DNA from 3 places in the Sphingomonas koreensis genome. Region 1 is predicted to be linked to each of the others. Evidence: predicted binding sites of a transcription regulator. Region 1 holds the regulator's gene; each other region holds the start of a gene.
What was found. Region 1 encodes LexA, which represses DNA repair genes until DNA is damaged. Its sites were predicted from a motif close to GTTCCNCNCTTGTTCT; they were not measured.
Positions count from the first base shown of each region.

Region 2: BDW16_RS19020 (putative DNA modification/repair radical SAM protein) is a predicted target of LexA. The motif match lies at 5,180-5,195, and genes of this name have one in related genera.
Region 3: recA (recombinase RecA) is a predicted target of LexA. The motif match lies at 1,720-1,735, and genes of this name have one in related genera.

Region 1 is NZ_PGEN01000001.1:961,706-969,303, forward strand. It holds gene trpD (anthranilate phosphoribosyltransferase) at 1-211, shown strand, start outside; gene trpC (indole-3-glycerol phosphate synthase TrpC) at 208-990, shown strand; gene moaC (cyclic pyranopterin monophosphate synthase MoaC) at 987-1,463, shown strand; gene BDW16_RS04600 (PilZ domain-containing protein) at 1,544-2,491, shown strand; gene BDW16_RS04605 (molybdopterin molybdotransferase MoeA) at 2,532-3,716, shown strand; gene lexA (transcriptional repressor LexA) at 3,787-4,473, shown strand; gene BDW16_RS04615 (GFA family protein) at 4,625-5,032, shown strand; gene BDW16_RS04620 (PhzF family phenazine biosynthesis protein) at 5,079-5,966, opposite strand; gene BDW16_RS04625 (ArsR/SmtB family transcription factor) at 6,032-6,331, shown strand; gene BDW16_RS04630 (VOC family protein) at 6,342-6,788, shown strand; gene BDW16_RS04635 (ComEC/Rec2 family competence protein) at 6,795-7,598, opposite strand, start outside.
Region 2 is NZ_PGEN01000001.1:3,957,014-3,964,611, reverse strand. It holds gene BDW16_RS19035 (MgtC/SapB family protein) at 1-35, shown strand, start outside; gene ligD (DNA ligase D) at 32-2,548, shown strand; gene BDW16_RS19025 (UdgX family uracil-DNA binding protein) at 2,543-3,946, opposite strand; gene BDW16_RS19020 (putative DNA modification/repair radical SAM protein) at 3,939-5,177, opposite strand; gene egtB (ergothioneine biosynthesis protein EgtB) at 5,290-6,486, opposite strand; gene egtD (L-histidine N(alpha)-methyltransferase) at 6,483-7,436, opposite strand; gene BDW16_RS19005 (sigma-70 family RNA polymerase sigma factor) at 7,459-7,598, opposite strand, start outside.
Region 3 is NZ_PGEN01000001.1:186,414-194,011, reverse strand. It holds gene BDW16_RS01020 (phosphoribosyltransferase) at 1-18, opposite strand, end outside; gene BDW16_RS01015 (adenosine deaminase) at 18-1,034, opposite strand; gene BDW16_RS01010 (DNA-3-methyladenine glycosylase I) at 1,126-1,683, opposite strand; gene recA (recombinase RecA) at 1,826-2,905, shown strand; gene BDW16_RS01000 (FKBP-type peptidyl-prolyl cis-trans isomerase) at 3,151-3,681, shown strand; gene BDW16_RS00995 (glutathione S-transferase family protein) at 3,834-4,475, shown strand; gene BDW16_RS00990 (dicarboxylate/amino acid:cation symporter) at 4,466-5,833, opposite strand; gene BDW16_RS00985 (M24 family metallopeptidase) at 5,906-7,156, shown strand; gene BDW16_RS00980 (ASCH domain-containing protein) at 7,244-7,598, shown strand, end outside.

The DNA.
Region 1 (7,598 bases):
CGGTGACGCGCGCGAGAACGCCGCCGCGCTGCGGAGACTGCTCCTGGGCGAGCGCGGCCCTTATCGCGACGCGGTGCTGTTCAATTCCGCCGCAGCTCTGGTGGTCGCCGGCGAAGCCGTCGATCTGCGCGAAGGCGCCGAGGAAGCCGCCGAAACGATCGACAAGGGGCTTGCCAACGCGCTGCTCGACTGCTGGATCGCGGCGGCATGAATACGCTCGACAAGATCCTCGACGTGAAGCGCCGCGAAGTTGCCGAACGCAAGGCCGCGACCGCGCTCGCCGACCTTCAGGCCCGCGCACTCGCCCAGACCCCGCCGCGCGGTTTCCGCGCTGCGCTCGATGCCAAGGCCGCAACCGGCTACGGCCTGATCGCGGAAATCAAGAAAGCTTCCCCGTCCAAGGGATTGATCCGCGCCGATTTCGATCCGCCGGCTCACGCTCGCGCCTATGAGGCTGGCGGTGCCGCATGCCTGTCGGTGCTGACCGACGCCGAGTTCTTCCAGGGGCATGAGGACTATCTCATCGCCGCGCGCGCCGCCTGCGCCCTGCCGGTGATCCGCAAGGATTTCATGATCGATCCGTGGCAGGCGCTGGAGGCGCGCAGCATCGGCGCCGATGCGATCCTGATCATCGTCGCCGCGCTCGAGGATGCGCAGATGGCTGAGATCGAGGATGCCGCGATCGGCCTCGGCATGGATGTGCTGGTCGAGGTGCATGACGAGGCGGAACTGGATCGCGCCCTGGCGCTCCGCTCGCGCCTGATCGGGGTCAACAACCGCAACCTCAAGGATTTCTCAGTCTCTTTTGACAGAACCTATGAGCTTGTCGGCCGCGCGCCCGAAGGCTGTACCTTCGTCGCGGAGAGCGGCCTCACCGCGCGCGCCGATCTCGACGCCATGGCGGAGCATGGCGTGCGCTGCTTCCTGATCGGCGAATCGCTGATGCGGCAGGACGATGTCGAGGCCGCGACCCGGGCACTGGTGGGATGAGCGACCTCACCCATCTCGACGAAAGCGGCGCCGCACGCATGGTCGATGTGGGGACGAAGGCCGAAACGCAGCGGGAAGCCGTCGCCACCGGCCGCATCTCCATGTCGGCCGCGGCCGCCGCCGCGATCCGCGATGGCCTGGTCAGGAAGGGCGACGTCCTGTCGGTCGCCCGTGTCGCGGGGATCATGGCGGCGAAGAAGACCAGCGACCTCATTCCGCTCTGCCACCCGCTGGCGCTGACGAAGATCACCCTCGACCTTGTCCCGGACGCGACCGGCCTCACCGCCACAGCGACCGTCGCGCTGACCGGCCGGACCGGCGTGGAGATGGAAGCGCTCACCGCGGTCTCGGTCGCGCTGCTCACCGTCTACGACATGGCCAAGGCAATCGATAAGGCGATGACGATCGGGGATATCAGCCTCGCCTCGAAGACGGGGGGCAAGTCCGGAGACTGGGTGAATCGGGAAGGTTAATCCTTCCTCCACCCTGCTCGCTCAGACATTCTTGAGGGGCGAGCGCGCACGGTTCCTGCCGACAAACGGGTGGGGATCCAATGACACTTCCGGCACGATCAGCGATCTTCTCGCTGTCCGGCGAGCTAGACGCTGCACCCGGTGCGGTCGAGGACGCTTCACCTGCACGGCTGCTGCTCGGCAGCGCGGGCGAGCGGAACTGCTTCGTCCACCGCCTCACCTCGGCCGGTGCGTCGCTCACCGTGTCCGGCCCGGTCAGCAACGGCGCGCGCGCGACGATCGAACTGCCTTTCGGCCTCGCGGCCGACGGGGCGATCGTCGGCGACGATCCCGACTCGATTGCCTTCCGCTTCGACGAGCCGCTCGATGTCGTAGGCGCGCTCGCCCGCTGCCTCGCGGCGCTTCCGGCGGAGCGGCGCCAGATGCCGCGTATCGAGCTGCGCCACCGTCTGTGCGTGCGGCACAATGGCCAGGTCGATTTCGCCTGGACGCGCAACCTTTCCACCGCAGGCGTCGGTGTCGAGACCCGCGCAGTGCTCACCCCCGGTGCACAGGTCGAACTGACCCTCGACGGGCTGCGCCCGATCCAGGGCGAAGTGCGCTGGACCGAGCGCGGCCAGGCCGGCATCGCCTTTGTCGAGGAGCTCGGCTGGCAGATCCTGATGCCCTGGCTGCGCAAGATCGCGACGCGCCGCCCAGGTCCCAACGGCACGCCGGTGCAGGAATATGCCCCCTCCACTCTGGGCGCAGTCAAGGACGCCCTGAAGCTCGACATCGCCACCCATGTTCGCTCGGGCGCCAATTGGTGGAATGCGCAGCTCAACACGCTCAGCAGCACGCTCACCGAGTTCGAAAGCGCGACCGAGTTCGCTCCCCTCTCCTCGCTCTGGCTCTCGTTGCCGGGGATTGGCGGCTGGCCGATCCGGGTGATCGAGTGCCATGGCGCCCGGCATGTCGCCGAGTTCCGCATCGCGCTCCGCCCGCACGAGATGGCACGGCTGGCCGAAGCGGCGCGCCCGGCACGCTGATCCCCTCGACCCGGCCGCCGCTGCGCGGTACCCCGCGGCGATGGCCGATCTCCTTCCCGTCGCAGACGCGCAACGCCGCCTGCTCGCGCTCGCGCCTGCACGCCCGGCGGAGAGCGTAGAGCTGCGCGAAGCCTCCGGCCGGTGGAGCGCCGCTCCCGTCACCGCCCGCCGCACCCAGCCCGAACACCCCGTATCCGCAATGGATGGCTATGCGATCCGCTTCGCCGACCTTCCCGGCCCATGGGAAGTGGTCGGCGAAAGCGCCGCCGGCCGCCCTTTCGCCGGGCGTGTCGCCGCGCGTCAGGCGGCCCGCATCTTTACCGGCGCCCTGCTGCCGGACGGAGCAGACACCGTCCTGGTGCAGGAAGAAGCCCGGCGCGAGGGCGATCGCCTCCATCTCGACGGCGAAGGCCCCGCCTTAGAAGGCCGCAACGTCCGCGCGGCGGGGCTCGATTTCCACGCAGGGGACGTGCTGATCGCCGCCGGTGAGCTTCTGACACCCGCCCGGATCGCGCTCGCCGCGGTCGCGGGCCACGCCTCACTGCCCGTGCGCCGCCGCGTCCGCATCGCCATCGCCGCGACCGGCGACGAGCTGCGCGCGCCCGGCGAACCGCTCGCACCGGGGCTCCTGCCCGAAAGCAACGGCGCCATGCTCGCCGCAATGCTCGCCGGGCTTCCGGTCGAGATCGCGGACCTCGGCATCCTGCCCGACCGGCATGATGTGCTGACGGCAGCCTTCGCCAGAGTGCGCGCCGACATCCTCGTCACCACCGGCGGCGCGTCGGTCGGCGACCATGATCTGGTCCGCCCGGCGCTTCAGGCGGCCGGCGCGGAGATCGATTTCTGGAAGGTCGCCGTCCGCCCCGGCAAGCCGATGATGGCAGGGACGCTCGGCGACACCGTCATACTGGGCCTCCCCGGCAACCCGGTTTCGGCCTTCGTCACGGCGCAACTCTTCCTCCTCCCGCTCGTCGCGCACCTCGCGGGCGCCGCCGATCCGCTGCCGCGCACGCGCACCGCGACACTCGGAGAGCCGCTCCCCGCCAACGGTCCGCGCGCCGACTATCTGCGCGCCGCGCACCGCGACGGCCGGGTGGTCGCCGCCGCGATCCAGGACAGTTCGATGCTCCGCACGCTTGCCCGTGCAGACTGCCTGATCGTCCGCGCACCCCATGCCCCCGCGGCGCAAACCGGCGACTCGGTGGAAATCCTGCCTTTCGGGTAACGGGGCGCCTTGACATCATACAAGAACAAGGCGTAAACGTTCCATGTCTGTTCCAGATGGAGACCGTCCGATGCTTACGAAGAAGCAGCATGAGCTGATCTGCTTCATCGCCGACCGCTTGAACGAGACCGGCGTTTCGCCCTCGTTCGAGGAGATGAAGGACGCGCTCGATCTCAAGTCCAAGTCGGGGGTCCACCGGCTGATCTCCGCGCTCGAGGAACGCGGCTTCCTGCGCCGTCTGCCCAACCGCGCACGCGCGCTCGAAGTGCTCAGGATGCCCGAGCGGGCCGAGCCGAAAAAGGCTGTGCCCGCCAAGGACAATGTCGTCACGCTCGCCCGCCCGGCGCCGCAGGCGGCGAACCCGTCACCTGCCAACGACGTGATCGAGATCCCGCTGCACGGCCGCATCGCCGCCGGCGTCCCGATCGAGGCGCTGGAAGGATCGACCATGCTCCCCGTCCCGGCCGCCCTGCTTGGCTCGGGCGAACATTATGCGCTTGAGGTCGCCGGGGACTCGATGGTCGAGGCCGGCATCTTCGATGGCGACTATGCCCTGATCCGCCGCCAGGAGACTGCTCGCGACGGCGAGATCGTCGTGGCGCTGATCGAGGACAGCGAAGCGACGCTCAAATATTTCCGCAACGAAGGCAGCATGGTCCGGCTCGATCCGGCCAACCGCGCCTATGATCCGCAGCGCTACCGCCCCGATCAGGTGCGCGTGCAGGGCCGCCTCGCCGGGCTGTTGCGGCGCTACTGAACGCGAAGGGCGGCTGCGGTCGCCCTTTTCATCGATACTGGTTTCGGACCTGCCGGGCCGCACGGTCGCCGTGCGCCTTTACCTGCCGGGTAATTGAGCGCGCGATCGTCGTGCCTATCCTGCATTTGTCCACCCAATGACGGAGAGAGCGATGACCACCTTTGAAGGCGGCTGCCATTGCGGCGCGATCCGCTACACGCTGACCGGCGAACCGATGCATCACGCGCTGTGCCACTGTACCGATTGCCGCCGTGCCTCGGGCGCGCCGATGGTCGGCTGGGCGATGTTCCAGGAGGAGGCACTGAGCGTGACCCAGGGCGAGCCGCAGGAATATGCCTCGTCCGAACATGGCCGTCGCTTCTTCTGCGGCACTTGCGGGACCGGCCTCTTCTACCGGAACGCGGAGAATCTTCCCGGCATCGTCGATACCCAGGTCGCGACCCTCGACGATCCCGACGCGATCCCGGCTGGCGTTCACATCCAGACCGCCGAGCGCATCGGCTGGATGAAGGATGCTCACACGCTGCCGGAATTCGCGCGTTATCCGGGAATGGAATAGCGCGTCGCGCGACGTTGCGGCAGTCCGATGAAGGGCAGCGCCTCGATCACACGCTGATTTCCCCCTCCATGACTGCCACGCAGTCCCCGCGCAGCGTTGCGACGATGCCTTCCGGTGCACGGCGTGCCTCGACGTGCAACAGGCTTGGCCTGCCCATCTCGATTCCCTGATGAATCTGGAAGCGGGCCTCGCTGCTATCCGGCTCCAGCGACAGCAGCAGACAGGCAAGGGGCGCGTTCGCGCTTCCCGTCGCGGGATCTTCCCATGTCCCGGCCAGCGGAGCGAACATCCGGGCGCGCAGGGTGCGACCCTGCTTGCAATAGACATGGACCGAGAACCGGTTGCCCAGATCCGGATGGGCCGCAAGCGCTGCCCTGAATGCCGCAAGATCGGGCGTGCAGCGCGCAAGCGCATCACCGGTCAGTTCCGCGATGACATAGGGGTTGCCGTTCGACGCGACGATCGGCGGATGCGCCTCGGTTATGACGTCACCGGCCTCCAGCCCAAGCGCCTGCGCGACGACATCGACCGCGATCGTCTCGCCAATGGTCAATGGCTGCGGCGCCGCGATCGTGGCGGCAACGGGCGCACCCGCGGCATCGCGTTCGATGCTGACCCGGACGATCCCGGCCGGAATCTCGAACATCGCGTCCGTCAGGCCGGGCTGTTGCCTGGCGAGAACGAAGGCGGTGCCAACCATCGGGTGCCCGGCAAAGGCCATCTCTGCCGTCCGGTTGAAGATACGGATGCGCGCCGTATTCGCGGGATCGGCCGGCGGCAGGACGAAGGTGGTTTCGCTCAGGTTGAACTCGGCGGCCACCGCCTGCATCGTCGCGCTGCCGAGCGCCGCTCCCCCCATCACGACCGCCAATGGGTTTCCGCCGAAGCGCGTGTCGGTGAAGACGTCGGCAGTGAAGAATGGCAGTCTGGGCATCGCTTGCTCCGTTGCGGTTCGCCGCGAGATTTGACATGTATTTCGTTAATTGGCAAACTATCTACATGACTGATGCCGAACTGTTCCGGGCCCTGGGCAATGATCGCCGGCTGCAAATTCTCGCATGGCTCAAGGACCCGACCGCGCATTTTCCGCCACAGCGGGACGGCGACCTGATCGAGGATGGCGTGTGCGGCCAACTCATCGCCGAGAAGCTCGGCATCAATGCATCCACGCTCAGCGAGCATATGCGGGTGCTGCAGGGGTGTGGGCTGGTGATCGCGAAGCGGATCAAGCAATGGACATTCTACCGTCGCAACGGCGAACGATTGCAAGCGCTCGCGTCGATCGTCGGCGGAATTTGATAGGATGGCGATGTTCAGTCACGTCACTGTCGGTGTCAGCGACCTTGATCGCGCGGGCTCCTTTTACGATGCGCTGCTTGTACCGCTGGGGCTTGCCCGCCGGCCAGTGACCCCCGATGGCGGCCCGCCCTCCCTGTGCTGGCATCGGCCTGGCACCAACCTGCCCCGCTTCTACGCCTATCTCCCGTTTGACGGACAGCCGAGCTCATATGGAAACGGCAGCATGACTGCCTTCCTCGCTCCATCGATCGAGGCGGTCGAACTGGCCCATGCACAAGCCATGCGGCACGGCGGCACGGACGAAGGGCACCAGGGCCACGCCCGCATTATGGAACGGGCTATTTCGGCGCCTATCTGCGTGATCCCGACGGCAACAAGTTTCATATCGTGCATCGGCCTGAGGCGTCGTCACCCGGTCTTTGAACGGCAGCGCCGGCGCTGGTCGGCCTGCCGATAGCGCCCGTCACGTCCCGGCCGAACGCGCCGGCATCTTTCGCTCCGCCTCGATCCACGGATGCCGCGCGCCCGCCTGCCGCACCGTCCGCACCGACGGCCTTTCGCCCAGCGTGATCGCCACCCCGCCGGTCTTCGCCAGCAATGCCCTGTCGAGCTTGAGCCATTTGGGCGCGCATCCCGGCGGCAGCCGCCGGTCCGACACCACGATATCCACCGATCGGCACACCGCGATCATCTCGCGCCATGGCACCAAATAGCCGCTTCGCGTCGCCGCGATGCGCCAGCGCCGCCCCTCGCGCTCGACATCGATCAGGCACAGATCCGGGCTGCACCGCGCGTCCCGCTGGTCCGCCAGTGCCGGCAGCTCCGCGTCCACCCCGCCATTCTCGGCCATCATGTCCCGCACATAGTCGCCCGCACGATCGCGCAGGATCGCGACCTCACCGTTCGGCAGTCGCAGCGCCAGATGCCGACCATCCCCGGTCACGAGCAGATCGGGCATCGGCGTCGCCAGCGCCCACACCGCCCCGGCCATCGCCGGCACCAGTCCGGCCAGCCGCATCCGCGTCTTCCACAGGGCGAACCACAATCCGCCCGCCGCCATCAGCGCATAGGCACCGCCCGGCATCCCCGGCAGCATCGCCAGCGCTCCCGGCGCGCCCGCCGCGGCATGCGCGATCCACAGCAGCAACCCCAGTGCCTTGCCCGCCAGCCACCAGAAGGGTGCGCCAAGGCCCGCAAGATCGAAGAACAGGGCGACCGCCGCGAGCGGCATGATGACGAAGGTGGTGAGCGGGATCGCGATGATGTT
Region 2 (7,598 bases), 3.0 Mb from region 1:
GCTGGCTGAATCCGGATGGCGAGGACAAGCAATGACGGCCGCGAACCCCCTGGATATCTACAACGCTAAACGCGACTTCACCCGCACGAAGGAACCCAGGGGCAAGGTCGCGAAGAAGCGCGGCAACAGCTTCGTCGTCCAGAAGCACGCCGCGACGCGGCTTCACTGGGATTTCCGGCTCGAGATCGACGGCGTCCTCAAAAGCTGGGCGGTCACAAAGGGCCCGAGCTGCGACCCCGCCGACAAACGCCTGGCGGTCCGCACCGAGGATCACCCGCTCGACTATGGGGAGTTCGAGGGGAATATCCCGAAAGGCGAATATGGCGGCGGCACCGTCATGCTGTGGGATCGCGGCACCTGGGAGCCGGTCGCTGGCAAGCGCGCCGACGACCTGGAGGACGGCCATCTCCACTTCGTCCTCCATGGCGAGCGGATGAAAGGCGAATGGCTGCTGGTGCGCATGAAGGGTCGCCCGGGCGAGAAGCGCGAGAACTGGCTGCTACGCAAGATCGACGATGCGGAGGCGGGCCAGGGCGACACGCTGGTCGAACGCGGCCTCACCAGCGTGCTCACCGGCCGGTCGCTGGCGCAGATCGAGGCGGACACCGCCGGCACCCAGTCGCTCAAGGGCATCAAGGGCAAGGCATTCGCCCGGAAGATGCAGGCGGCGAAAGTGCACAATGCCCGCATCGGGGGCAAGGCACAGGAAAAGAGCAAGTCGCGCGCGGCCCCGCTCCCCCGCTTCGTCAAGCCGCAGCTGGCGACGCTGGTCGATGATGTGCCCACCGGCAATGAGTGGCTGCACGAAATCAAATATGACGGTTATCGCCTGCTGATCGCGGCGCGCGGCGGCGAAGTGAAGGTCTACACCCGCAACGGCCTAGACTGGACCGCCAAGTTCGGGCCTCTGGTACAGGCCATCGCCGCGCTCGACCTTCCGCCCGCGCTGATCGACGGCGAGGTGGTCGCCTTCGATGCGAACGGCAATCCTAGCTTCTCCGTGCTGCAATCGGTGCTCAAGCGCGGCCACGGCGAACAGCGCGCCGACACGCCCTTTCACTTCTTCGCCTTCGACCTGCTCTCGCTCGACGGAGCCGACCTCAAGCCGCTGCCCATGATCGAGCGCAAGGAGCGGCTGGAAGCGCTGCTCGCCCATGCCGAGTCACCGATCCGAGTTGCCGATCACCTGATCGGCGCGGGGGAAAGGCTCTACCGGTCGCTATGCGATGCGGGGCAGGAAGGGATCATCGCCAAGCGCATCGACGACGCCTATCGCAGCGGTCGCACTCGCAACTGGGTCAAGGTCAAATGCACCCGCCGGCAGGAATTCGTGGTGATCGGCTGGACCGCGAGCAAGGCGAAGGGCCGCGCCTTCGCCTCACTCCTCCTCGCCCAGCATGAGGGGAAGACGCTGACCTACAAGGGCAAGGTCGGCACCGGCTTCGACTCGGGCACGATGGACGAACTCGCCGCCGCGATGAAACCGCTCGCCACCCGGGACGCCCCCGCCGAAGTTCCCCGCGCCGAGGCGCGCGGCGCGCACTGGATCGAGCCGAAGCTGGTCGCGGAAGTCGCCTTCGCCGAATTCACCGGTGACGGTCGCGTCCGCCATGGCAGCTTCCTCGGCCTGCGCACCGACAAACCGGCAAAGTCTGTGAAACCGGAAAAGCCGGCCCCCGCGCCGCCGCCCGAGAGCGGGGTGAAGATCAGCAGCCGCGAACGCGTCATCTTCCCCGACAGCGGTCAGACCAAGGGCGATCTGGCCGACTATTATGCGCGCATCGCCCCGCTGATGCTCCCCTTCGCCGCCAACCGCCCGGTCAGCCTGGTCCGTTGCCCGCAGGGGCGCTCCAGGAACTGCTTCTTCCAGAAGCACGACAGCGGCGCATTCGGTGATCATGTCCATCACGTGCCGATCCGCGAGAAGGACGGCGGGACAGAGGACTATATCTATGTCGACGATGCCGACGGCCTCCTCGCCTGCGTCCAGATGGGAACGATCGAATTCCATGGCTGGGCGTCTCGCGCCGACGCGGTCGAGCTGCCCGACCGGATGATCTTCGACCTCGATCCGGACGAGGGCATGGACTTCGCCCGCGTGCGGACGGCTGCCGCCGACATCCGCGACCAACTGAGCGCCATCGGTCTCGTCTCCTTTGCCATGTTGTCGGGGGGCAAGGGCGTGCATGTCGTCGTGCCGCTGACGCCCGGTCATGACTGGGAAACGCACAAGGATTTCGCTTCCCGCTTCGCCCATGCGCTTAGCGCGGCCGAACTGGATCGCTTCGTCGCGACGATGAGCAAGGCGAAGCGCAAGGGCCGCATCTTCATCGACTGGCTTCGCAACCAGCGCGGCAGCACCGCAATCCTGCCCTATTCCGCGCGGGCGCGGGCAGGCGCGCCTGTCGCGATACCGATCGACTGGACCGAGCTTTCGGGGATGAAGGACGCGCACCCGTTCGATATCGGGGACGCCGAAACGCTGTGGGAACGGTCGAAGACGCTGAAAGGCTGGGGCTTCGCGGCGCAGCGATTGCCGCAACTATGAATCCCTCCATCGGCCTGCCCGCTGCGCACCGATCCGGCGAAGATCTTCCACGAAGCGCGCATATTCCTCGTCTTTGTCCTCCCGCACGCGCAGCAAATAGCTGGGATGGACGGTGACCCAGGCCTCCCCGCCCTCGGGCAGCGGCTGCGCTTCGCCGCGCAGCGCCGAAACCGTCACGGCCCTGCCGAACAGCGATCGCGCCGCCGTCGCGCCGAGCGCGACGGTGATCCGCGGGCGGATCAGCGTCAGTTCGCGTTCCAGCCACCAGCGGCAGGCTGAGATTTCACCCGCGTTGGGCTTGTCGTGAATGCGCCGCTTGCCCCGCCGCTCGAACTTGAAATGCTTGACCGCATTGGTGACGTAGGCGCGCGTGCGATCGATTCCGGCCTCAACCAGCGCACGGTCGAAAAGCTGCCCCGCTGGGCCGACAAAGGGTCTGCCCGCGAGATCCTCCTGATCGCCCGGTTGCTCGCCGACGAAGACAATGTCGGCATCCAGCGGCCCCTCACCGAACACCGTCTGCGTCGCGCATCGATGAAGGTCGCAGCGGGTGCAGCGCTTGGCCTCGGTGCGCAGCGCGTTCCAGCTCTTCGTCGCATTGTCGCCGGTCATCCCGGCGGCGGAGGTCGCGACCATTGCCCTCTCCTGCCTCTGTGCGCCCGCGATCAGGCCCGGCACCAGCGCGGTCTCGGGCATGTTTCTCCAGTACTTCTTCGGCATCTCCTTCAGCATCGCGCCGATCTTCACGCGCGCCGGGTTGAAGATTGACGCATAGTAAGTCTTCCAGACTGCCTCCACCGGATCACCGTCCGGCGCCTCGGCCCTGCTCGCGCCCGGCCCTTCCGACAGCGCTTCACCGTCCCAGTGGAGCGAGAGGTCGGGGGTCAAAATCGACCAGCGCATGCTGGCAAAGCGGCGCACGAAGAACCCCGCATTGGCGCGCACGATGTGATGCTCGGGCTCGAACCAGGCGACATAGCGCCCCTCCTCCCCCTCACTCAGCTCGCGGAAACGCAGAAAGGCGCGCATCTTGTGCATGTCGCGCCGGACCGCGCTGGCCAGGCGGGCGAGCCGGCGAATCAGCGGATCGGCCCCGTCCTCCATCGCCCGCGGCTCTTCGCGCAGACGGCAGAGCAATCCGAATAGCAGCGAGAAGCGCTCGGGATCGCGGTGACAGATCACGGTCCGCGCGAGATCGACGAAGGGCCGCGGAACGGAAAAGGCACCTTCGGCAATGGCGGCCATCGTGGGTGGCGCACCGAACAGATCGTCTTCGCCTTCGACCTGCCATAGCACGTCATCCGGCGCGGTGCCGTCCAGGATCAGCGCCCGGGCCGCGCTTCGCCAGCCATCGAAATCGTCCGGCGCGGCAAGATGGGCCGTGCGGAGTTCACGCACCGAACAGCTCCAGCTGCCTCGCCTTGGGTGCGCGCGGCGCCAGCAGCGCATCGGCGAGCGCGGTGGGGCGCCAGTCGGCGGCGATGAGGAACGGGCGCAATCGCGCGATCGAGACGGTCAGGCGGCCGATATCCTCGAGCCGAAGCCGGCGATGGCGCCGCGCGGCGATGATGCCGTCCACCGCGCGCACACCGAGCCCAGGAATGCGCAACAATGCCTCGCGCGGTGCCCGATTGGCGTCGAGCGGAAAGAAGTCGCGGTGCTTGAGCGCCCAGGCGAGCTTGGGATCGATATCGAGCGGAAGGTTGCCCCCGGCGTCCGCCGAATCCGCGACCTCACGACTGGAATAGCCGTAGAAGCGCATCATCCAGTCCGCCTGGTAGAGCCGGTGTTCGCGCATCAATGGCGGCCGGATGAGCGGGAGCACCGCGCTCGCATCCGGAATCGGCGAGAAGGCCGAGTAGTAGACGCGGCGGAGGTGAAACCGGTCATAAAGCGACGCCGCGCGTTTCACGATCGCCGCATCGGTGGCCGCGTCCGCCCCGACGATCATCTGGGTCGACTGGCCTGCCGGGGCAAAATCGGGCGCCGACCTGTAACGCGCCTTCGCATCGGCGCCGTCAAGTATCGCCGCGTCCATCGTGCCCATCGCACCCTCGATCCGTCCCGCGTTCTTCTCGGGCGCTAGCCGCTCCAGGCCCGCGACGGTCGGCAGCTCGACATTGATCGAGATCCGGTCGGCGTGGAGGCCCGCACGGCGGATCAGGTCGGGATCGGCATCGGGAATGGTCTTGAGATGGATATAGCCGCGAAAATCATGATCTTCCCGCAATGTCCGGGCCACCTCGACGATCTGCTCCATCGTATAGTCGGGTGAGCGGATGATGCCGGACGAGAGGAATAGCCCCTCGATATAATTGCGCCGGTAGAATGCGAGGGTGAGATCGGCCACTTCCCGCACCGTGAAGCGCGCACGGCGAACGTTCGAACTCTTGCGGTTGATGCAATAATGGCAGTCGAAGATGCAGCTGTTGGTCAGCAGGATCTTGAGCAGGCTGATGCAGCGGCCGTCCGGCGCATAGGCGTGACAGATGCCCATACCTTCGGTCGATCCGATCCCCTTACTGCCGGCGCTGTCGCGCTTCTTCGTCCCGGACGAGGCGCACGACGCGTCATATTTTGCCGCATCGGCAAGGATCGCGAGCTTTTCCCGGACATCGAGCTGGGCCATGAGTTCTTTATATGTTCCACATTTTCCCGCATCAAGACAGTATGTTGGTCAGATCCAACCCCCGCCATGGATAGGGGCACTTCAAGATAGGCACGCAACCGCCGCCTTCGATTCAGCCGGACGCAAGCCTGAGCGCCGAGAACATCCAGCGCGCGGCTGGTGGGAAGAAGTTACGGTAGGTCGGCCTGGAATGGCCGACCGGGGTCGCGAGCGATCCACCGCGCAAGACCATCTGATTGACCATGAATTTCCCATTATATTCGCCGACGGCTCCTGCAGCGGGCGCGAAGCCGGGATAGGCGACATAGGGGGAAGCGGTCCATTGCCAGCCCTGGTCGAATAGCTGCCGGAGCGAAGATCGGGTCGCCGCGGTCTCCCATTCCGCTTCGGTCGGCAGGCGGTGGCCCGCCCAACGGGCATAGGCATCCGCTTCATAATAGCTGAGATGGAGAACGGGCTCGGAGAGATCGAGCGGCTGGCGTCCGTCCAGGGCAAAACGGGTCCAGCCGGAGTCGCTCTGATGCCAGTAGAGCGGCGCGCCCCAGCCGTTCGCCTCAACCGCGGCCCACCCGTCGGACAGCCACAACTCCGGCCGCCGATAGCCATTATCCTCAATGAAGCGGAGATACTCGCCCGCCGTTGTCAGCCGGTTGGTGATACGAAAGGGCTCCAGCCATATCCGATGACAAGGCCCCTCGTTGTCGAAGGCGAAGCCTTCGCCGTTATCACCGATCGTGTACAAGCCACCCGGGATCTCGCTCCATTCAAGCTCGCCTGGTGCGGCGAACCCGGGGCCCTTCTCACGATAGGCCGGCGCGATCGGATTGCAGGAAAGCGCATGCTGAATATCCATCAGAATGAGTTCCTGGTGCTGTTGCTCGTGATGGATACCGAGCTCAAGCAGACCCAGCCACCGCGCCGGAGCGACGCTGGCGATGAGATGGAGCATGGCCTTGTCGATATGCCGGCGATAGGCATGGATATCTTCGAGCGAGGGGCGTGAGATCAGGCCCCGTTCGGCGCGCGGGTGGCGCGCGCCGACACCCACATAGTAAGAATTGAAGAGGGTCGCATAGGCGGGATCGAAGGCGCGATAGCCGGGAAGCAACGGCAAAAGGAGGAATGTCTCGAAGAACCAGCTTGTGTGTGCAAGATGCCATTTCGCCGGACTGGCGTCGGGCATCGACTGAACCTGACAATCTTCCGCCGACAAGGTCGCGGTGAGGGCTTCGGTTGCATCGCGGACCAATCGAAAGCGCTGCTCGGGATCCGGTCGGCCGGACCGCACCGGTCGGGCGTTCTGCGTCACGGCCCGGCCTCATCGTCGGCCGCGGCCCAGACATGCAGGCCGAAACAATTGTGCGGATCGGTCCAGAACGCCAGCGGCTCCCACCCCGAGGCTCGCGCGAGCAGCCGCGCTTCCTCAGGGGTATACTTGTAGCTGTTCTCGGTATGGATCGTTTCGCCCGCTCGCATGCTGAACTGCTGCCCCGCCACACGGAACGTCATATCCATATTCGCAAGAAGGTGCATCTCAATCCGGCCAAGCCCATCGTGCCAGACCGCACGATGCTCGAAGGCGTCCACGGCTATCGTCCCGCCGAGCTCGCGATTGATCCGGTGAAGAAGGTTGAGGTTGAAGGCAGCCGTCACGCCGCACGCATCGTCATAGGCCGCTTCGAGAAGCCGCGGATTCTTGCGTGTGTCGATGCCGATGACGAGACGGGCATTCTCGCCGAGGATCGCGCGAAACGAACGCAGCAGGTCCGTCGCGGCCCGGTGTCCGAAGTTACCGATGGTCGAACCGGGGAAGAAGCCGGTAAGCGGGCCACTGAAACGGGGAAGAACAAGGGACTTGGTGAAATCGCCGATAACCGGGAGCACCTGCACCGTCGGATAGCGTTGCTTGAGGGCGGCGGCCGAATCGTTCAGGAACTCGCCCGAAATGTCGATCGGGACATAGGTGGGCGCGGCAATCGCGGTCAGAAGCAAAGGAGTCTTGGTCGCCGAACCCGCCCCGAATTCAACCAGCGTACGGCCGTAACCGGCAAGCCGTGCGAGATCGCCGGCATGCACGCGGAGAAGATCGGTCTCGGTACGGGTCGGGTAATATTCGGGGAGCCGAGTGATTTCCTCGAACAGCTCGGAGCCGCGCCGGTCATAGAAATAGCGCGCAGGGATCGCCTTCTGCGCAAGCGAGAGGCCGTTGAGAACCGCCTCGCCAAAGTCGTCCAGGACGTCCGTATCCGTTTCGAGCATGCGCCCTCCTTCTGTCTGGGTGCTAGGCGGCCAACGCGTCGAGGCTGCCGCTTTCGGGCACCGCACGGCCGCGCGCCTTTGCGCCTTCGATATATGCGAAGATGCTAACGACCGGATCGTCCGCCTCGTCGAACTCGGCCCGTGTCTGCGCCAGCTTTCCGT
Region 3 (7,598 bases), 780 kb from region 1:
GGGAGTGAAGACCGGCATCAGTTCGCCGCCACGAATGCATCGAGCTGGCCGAGATACGCCGCCTTCGTTCGCTCATCGAGGAACGAGCCGGTAAAGCTGTTGCGCGCGAGCCTGGTCAGTTCCGCCTTGCCCAGCCCGCGCGCCGCCGCGACCGCCCGGTAATTGTCCGCGACATAGCCCCCGAAATAGGCGGGATCGTCCGAATTGACCGTAGCGGCGAGGCCGTGGGCAAGCATTCGGTCGAGCGGATGGTCGGCCATATCGTCCACCACGCAGAGCTTGTGGTTCGAAAGCGGGCAGACGGTCAGCGTCATCCCCTCATCGGCCAGCCGCCTCACCAGCGCGGGATCCTCCAGGCTGCGATTGCCATGGTCGAGCCGGTCGATCCTGAGGATATCGAGCGCCTGCCAGACATAGTCAGGCGGCCCTTCCTCCCCGGCGTGCGCCACGCGCTTGAGGCCGAGATCGCCAGCCGCGGCAAAGACGCGTGCGAACTTCTCGGGCGGGTGGCCGACTTCCGACGAATCGAGGCCGACCCCCTCGATCCGGTCAAGCCAGGGTTCGGCTGTCTTGAGCGTGGCGAAGGCCGCCTCCTCGTCGAGGTGGCGCAGAAAGCAGAGAATCAGCTTCGAGCTCAGGCCATGCCGTCCCTCTGCATCGCGCATCGCGGCGAGCAGCCCGTCCGCAACGACCTGGAACGGGATGCCGCGATCGGTATGGGTCTGCGGATCGAAGAAGATCTCCGCATGCACGACCCCGTCCGCCGCAGCGCGCGCGAAATAGGCATCGGCCAGGTCATAGAAATCCTGCTCGGTCCGCAACACCTCTGCCCCGGCATAATAGATGTCGAGGAAGTCCTGCAGCCGGCTGAAGCTGTAGGCGGCGCGCACCGCCTCGACGCTGTCGAACGGGATCGCCACCTTGTTCCGCTTCGCCAACGCGAACATCAGCTCGGGTTCGAGGCTCCCCTCGATATGCAGGTGAAGTTCGGCCTTGGGCAGGCCGGCGATGAAGGCGGAAAGATCGTCGTTCATGGCCGTGCAGGATCGCGCGAACGCAGCCGCGGGGCAAGCGTCAGGCGTACGCTCCTTAAACGTTGCGTGAACGGCTTAGCGTCAACCCCGTTCAGACCTGATCGCGACGGAAGCAGTGGACGGCATGATCGTTGACCATCCCGACCGCCTGCATCCAGGCATAGACGATCACCGGTCCCACGAACTTGAAACCCCTTGCCTTGAGTGCCTTGGAAATGGCTTCGGAGGTTGCGGTTTTCGCGGGAACGCTCTCGCCATCGCCCTTCATCGGCGCGCCGCCGGCAAGGCTCCATGCCCAGTCGCCGAAATCCTCGCCCCGCTCGGCAAAAGCGAGATAGGCGCGGGCATTGCCGATCGCGGCCTCGATCTTGGCACGGGCGCGAACGATGCCGGGGTCGGCCATCAGCCGCTCGACGTCGTCAGGGCCGAACGCGGCGACCCTGACCGGGTCCCATCCGGCAAAGGCGGCATGAAACCCGTCGCGCTTCTTCAGGATCGTCGACCAGGACAGGCCAGCCTGGAATCCTTCGAGCATCAGCGTTTCCCACAGCAGCCGCGAATCGCGGACGGGAACACCCCATTCGGTGTCGTGATAGACGGTGTCGAGCGGGTTGCTCTGAGACCAGCGGCAGCGTGTCGGTTCGGTCAATTGCTTCCTCCAGGGAGATGAGAACAAAAAATGATTGTTCCACTCTTGTTCTAGTGGAACAAATGCTATACGCAATCATCAACATTGTGATGACAGGCCTGTTGAAGGCGGGGCGTAAAGCCTCTAGCGACGGAGACTTCGGATGGCAGCTTCCCTCAAGGTGATCGACGGAAACATGGCGATTTCTTCGGATAAACAGAAGGCGCTCGACGCCGCACTCGCGCAGATCGATCGCGCGTTCGGCAAGGGCTCGGCGATGAAGCTCGGCTCGAAGGAGACGATGCAGGTCGAGGCGATCTCGACTGGTTCGCTCGGGCTCGACATCGCGCTCGGCGTGGGCGGCCTTCCGCGCGGGCGCGTGATCGAGGTCTATGGCCCGGAAAGCTCGGGCAAGACCACGCTGGCGCTGCACGTGATCGCCGAGGCACAGAAGAATGGCGGCGTCGCCGCGTTCGTCGATGCCGAACATGCGCTCGACCCCGTCTATGCCAAGAAGCTGGGCGTCAACATCGACGAGCTGATCGTCTCACAGCCAGATACCGGCGAGCAGGCGCTGGAGATCACCGACACGCTGGTGCGGTCGAACGCGATCGACGTACTGGTGGTGGACTCGGTCGCTGCGCTGGTTCCCCGCGCCGAAATCGAGGGCGAGATGGGCGACAGCCATGTCGGCCTGCAGGCGCGCCTGATGTCGCAGTCGCTGCGCAAGCTGACCGGCTCGATCAGCCGGTCGCGCTGCATGGTGATCTTCATCAACCAGCTGCGCATGAAGATCGGCGTGATGTACGGCAATCCGGAAACCACGACCGGCGGCAACGCGCTGAAATTCTACGCCTCGGTCCGCCTCGACATCCGCCGCACCGGCCAGATCAAGGATCGCGACGACATCATCGGCAACGCGACCCGCGTGAAGGTGGTGAAGAACAAGGTCGCCCCGCCGTTCAAGCAGGTCGAATTCGACATCATGTATGGTGAAGGCATCTCGAAGATCGGCGAAATCCTCGACCTCGGCGTCAAGGCCGGGCTGGTCGAGAAGGCGGGTGCGTGGTTCAGCTATGACAGCATCCGCATCGGTCAGGGGCGCGAGAACGCCAAGACGTTCCTCAAGGAGAACCCTGAGGTCTGCAACCGGCTTGAGACTGCGATCCGCAGCCGCACCGCGCAGGTCGCCGAAGAGATGATGACCGGCCCCGATGCCGAGGACGAGGGTTCGGAAGACTGACGGAACTGACGAAGATGACAGTTTGAATGCCGTTCCGCGTAACTTCGTGAACTTCGAGGGGCCTGGCGGAACGGTAACAGGATTGGGCCGCGCCGTATCGTGATGAGCGGCGGCGGTCACGGGACTCGCTTCCCATCGGAAGGCCCGGCGCCCCACGCGCCGGGTCTTTCGGCTTGGTAGGAACGGAGCGATTGAGTAGCTGTGCGGGCGAACGGCTCGCGAACCGGCGTGAGCAAGGGGGCCGGGTGAGCAAGGGGAGGGCGGAGTTGGTGCTGAGTTTCTCGAAATCGCTTCTGTTGAGCTGCGCGATTGCAGCAGGGGCCGACGCGGCTGCTGCTCAGGATTCCCCTCAACCCGATCACTCGCAGGATGTCGCTTGGCAGAATCGCCAGATGCTGGCGCTGGCCGAGCGTCACGGAGCAAAGGGCTGGCATGTCACTCCGAGCGGGCTGCGGTGGCGCCGGATCGCGGGAGACGGCAGCGGCCAGCGGCCCGGCCCGCTCGATCGGGTCACCGTCCACTATACCGGCACCTTCAGCGATGGTGTCGAATTCGACAGCTCGGTCAAGCGCGGCCAACCGGCGACTTTTCCGCTCAATCGCGTCATCAAGGGCTGGCAGGAAGGCGTCCAGCTGATGGGCATCGGCGACAAGGTGGAGCTCGCGATTCCGCAGGAGCTGGCCTATGGCCCCAATGGACGCGGACCGATCCCGGGCCGCGCAACGCTGTTGTTCACCGTCGAGTTGATCGGCATCGATGCGGCCGGCGGTTCCTGAGAAACCGGGTGGAGGACAAGGCCGGTCCACCGCTTTCGCTTGCCGTGCCTGCCGTTCTGTGGAGCTGCAGGTGGTCGACCGTCTGATTTGACGCTGGCCATCCTCGGCCGGGCAGTGCAGCCTTGCATGATGTCAACGAGGATGCCCGGCCGATGATCACCGTCCACCATCTGGAAAATTCACGTTCGCAGCGCGTGTTGTGGCTGCTCGAGGAGCTCGGGCTGCCCTATCGAATCGAGCGCTACCAACGAAACAAGGCGACGATGCTCGCCCCGCCCGAACTTCGTGCGGTGCACCCGCTCGGCAAGTCGCCCGTGATCGTCGACGACGAGGCGGATGGCGGCCTTGACCGCACCATCGCGGAAACGGGCGCGATCATCGAGTATCTGGTCGAGAAGGCCGACGGGCGGCTCGGGGCGCCGGCACATCGCGACGCGGTGCTGCGCTATCGGCATTTCCTTCACTATGCCGAGGGCTCGCTGATGCCGCCGCTACTGGTCAAGCTGGTGCTGGGCCGTGTGCCCTTGCTCGGCAAGACCGCGCAGAAGAAGATTCAGCCGATGATCGACGTGCATCTCGACTATGTCGAGGCGCACCTCTCGCAGCATGACTGGTTCGCCGGAGACGATTTCAGCGCGGCGGATGTGATGATGAGCTTCCCGCTCGAAGCGGCACGAAGCCGGGCGGGGCTCGATGCCTCACGCCCGGCGACGATCGCCTGGCTGGCCAGGGTGCATGCGCGGCCTGCCTATCAGGCCGCGCTCTCCGCAGGCGGGCCCTATGCCTATGCCTGAGAGCCGCCCGCCGGGGGTTTGCCGAACTCGCTGAAGCTTTGCTCGTCCACCGCGGGGCCGCCGCCGGTAGGTGCGTGGGGCGGCTCGATATCGGCGGGTTCGATGGGATCGAGGCGGCCGCCTTCCCATTTCGCCACCACGGCGCTCGCCACCGCGTTGCCGACGACGTTGGTCGCCGAGCGGCCCATGTCGAGGAAGTGATCGATACCGAGGATGAGCAGCAGGCCGGCTTCCGGAATGTCGAAGAAGCCGAGCGTGGCGGCGATGACGACCAGGCTGGCGCGGGGCACGCCGGCAATGCCTTTGCTGGTGATCATGAGCACCAGCAGCATCGTGATTTCCTGACCCAAGGTCAGATCGATGCCATAGGCCTGCGCGATGAAGATCGTCGCGAAGGTCATGTAGATCATCGAGCCGTCGAGGTTGAAGCTGTACCCCAGCGGCAGCACGAAGCTGGCGATGCGCGGCGGTACGCCGAAGCGGTCGAGTGCCTCCAGCGTTCGCGGATAGGCGGCCTCGGACGATGCGGTCGAGAAGGCGAGGAGCAGCGGATCGCGGATGTAGCGGACCAGCAGTCCGGTACGCTTGCCGACGATCAGATAACAGACGCCGATCAGCAGCGCCCAGAGCGTAAACATTGCGATGTAGAACGTGCCCATGAAGTAGGCGAGGTTGCCGATGATCGCCGGGCCGCGCTCCGCCAAAGTCCCCGCCACCGCTGCGAACACCGCGATCGGAGCGAAGCGCATGACGTAGTTCGTCACCTGCAGCATCACATGGACCAGTGCCTCGACCGCGCTGACCAACGGCTTGGCCTTCTCGCCCACCGCCGTGATCGCGACGCCGATGAACAGCGAGAAGATCACGATCTGGAGGATTTCGTTCTTTGCCATCGCCTCGATCCCCGATGCGGGGAAGACGTGGGTGAAGAAGTCCTTGAGGTTGAAGGCAGCCTTCTCGACGCCGCTGGTGGCGTCGACCGGTGGCAGCGGGAAGTTGAGGCCGACGCCGGGCTGGAACAGATTGACGAGAATCAGTCCCAGCGTGAGCGAGACGAGGCTGGCGCAGATGAACCAGGCGACTGCGCGGCCGCCCACCCGGCCCAGCGCGGCTGTGTCGCCCATATGCGCGATACCGGCGACGAGGGTGGCAAAGACCAGCGGCGCGATGATCATCTTGATCAGGCGCAGGAAGATCGTCGTGACGATCGAGAAATAGCCGGCGACGGTCTTCAGCTCGGCTTCTGCGCCCGCCGAATCGGCGCCGAAGCTGTTATGGATGCCGTAATGGAGCCCAAGGCCCACGATCGCGCCCGCCACGAGCGCAATCAGGATGAATGTCGTCAGTTTCTTGGCCATTGGGCTCCCCTCTTTGCGGCGCCTAGACAGGGGATTGCGGCGCGCGGGTCAAGAGCCGTATCGCTGGTGATCATGATCTTGTCCCGCCGAACACTGCTCGCCGCCGCCGCCGCGGCTCCCCTCGTTGCTCATGCTAGAGTCCCGCAGAGGGCAGAACCCTCTGCTGCGGACCTGAAAAATATCACGGCGGATGCGATCCCGATCGGGCCGGAGGAACGCCGTGTGCGGCTTGCCCGGGCGCAGGCGCTGATGAAAGCGAACGGCATCGGCGCGGTGCTGATCGAGCCCGGGTCGAGCCTGCTCTATTTCACAGGCGTGCGCTGGGGGCGCAGCGAGCGGCTGACCGCAGCAGTGATCCCCGTCGAAGGCGATCCGATGATCGTTACCCCCTTCTTCGAGGAGCCGTCGGTCCGCGAATCGCTGGGCGTTCCGGCGCAAGTGCGGGTGTGGCAGGAACATGAAAGCCCGTTCGCGGTGATCGCGGGCTGGCTGCGCGAGAAGAGGCTGCAGAACCACCGCATCGGGATCGAGGAAACGGTACGGCATTTCGCGGTGACCGGCCTGGCTCAGGCGATCGGCGATGCACGCCTGATCGTTTCCGCCAATTCGGTCGTGCGCGGATGCCGGATGATCAAGACCCCGGCCGAGATCGCTCTGATGCAGAAGGCTGCGGATGTGACGATGGCCGCCTATCGCTGGACGCACCCGCAGGTTCAGGCGGGGATGACGCCGCAGGACATCGCCGCGCTGATGAGCGCGGCGACCCGCAAGCTCGGCGGAGAGGTGGCGTTCAACCTGATCCTGCTGGGCGAGGCGTCGGCCTATCCGCACGGCACCGGCAAGCCGCAGCGCGTGGCGAAAGGCGAGGTGGTGCTGATGGACTGCGGCGCGCGGGTCCATGGCTATGAAAGCGACATCTCGCGCACCTTCGTCCATGGGGAAGCCACGGCCGAGCAGCGCAAGGTGTGGAGCGAGATGAAGCGCGGGCAGGAAATCGCCTTTGCCGCAGCCCAGATCGGGACGCCGGCAGGTGCTGTGGATGACGCGGTGCGGCGCTACTACAGCTCGCTTGGTTACGGGCCGGACTACAAGCTGCCGGGTCTGTCGCACCGCACCGGGCACGGCATCGGTATGGACGGGCACGAACCGATCAACCTGGTGCGCGGCGAGACGACGAAGCTGGCCGCGGGCATGTGCTTCTCCAACGAACCGGGCATCTATCTGCCCGGCAAATTCGGGGTGCGGCTGGAGGACTGCTTCCATATGACCAAGACGGGACCGCGCTATTTTTCCGAACCGCAGCCAGCGATCGACCGGCTCTGACCGATGCTGTTCCGCCGCGATACTCTGGAGGGCGTTGCGAACGAAACCATCACCCTTGCGTTTCGCCGGTGGCGTAGCGCGGCGGCTGTGACCGGTGGCACGCAGCGCACAGCCCACGGTGTGGTGCGATTTGGACTGGTCGAGCGTATCGAGCTCATGGCGATCGATGCGGAGGAGGCGGTCGCGGCTGGCTATGCGGATCGCGATGCCCTGTTGCGGGAGTTGAACAGCCGCCCCGGCGACCTGTACCGGATCGAACTGGCGGGAATCGACGAAGACCCCAGGGAAGCACTGCGTGAACAGGCCGATGTCGATCCCGACATTCCGGCCTGGCTCGTCCGGATCGACTGGGCGCTGCCGATCCTGAGGGCCATCGATCAGGCACCCGAAGTCCGCGCGGCCGATATCGCCGAACCGCTGGGGATGCCGCGCGACCGGTTCA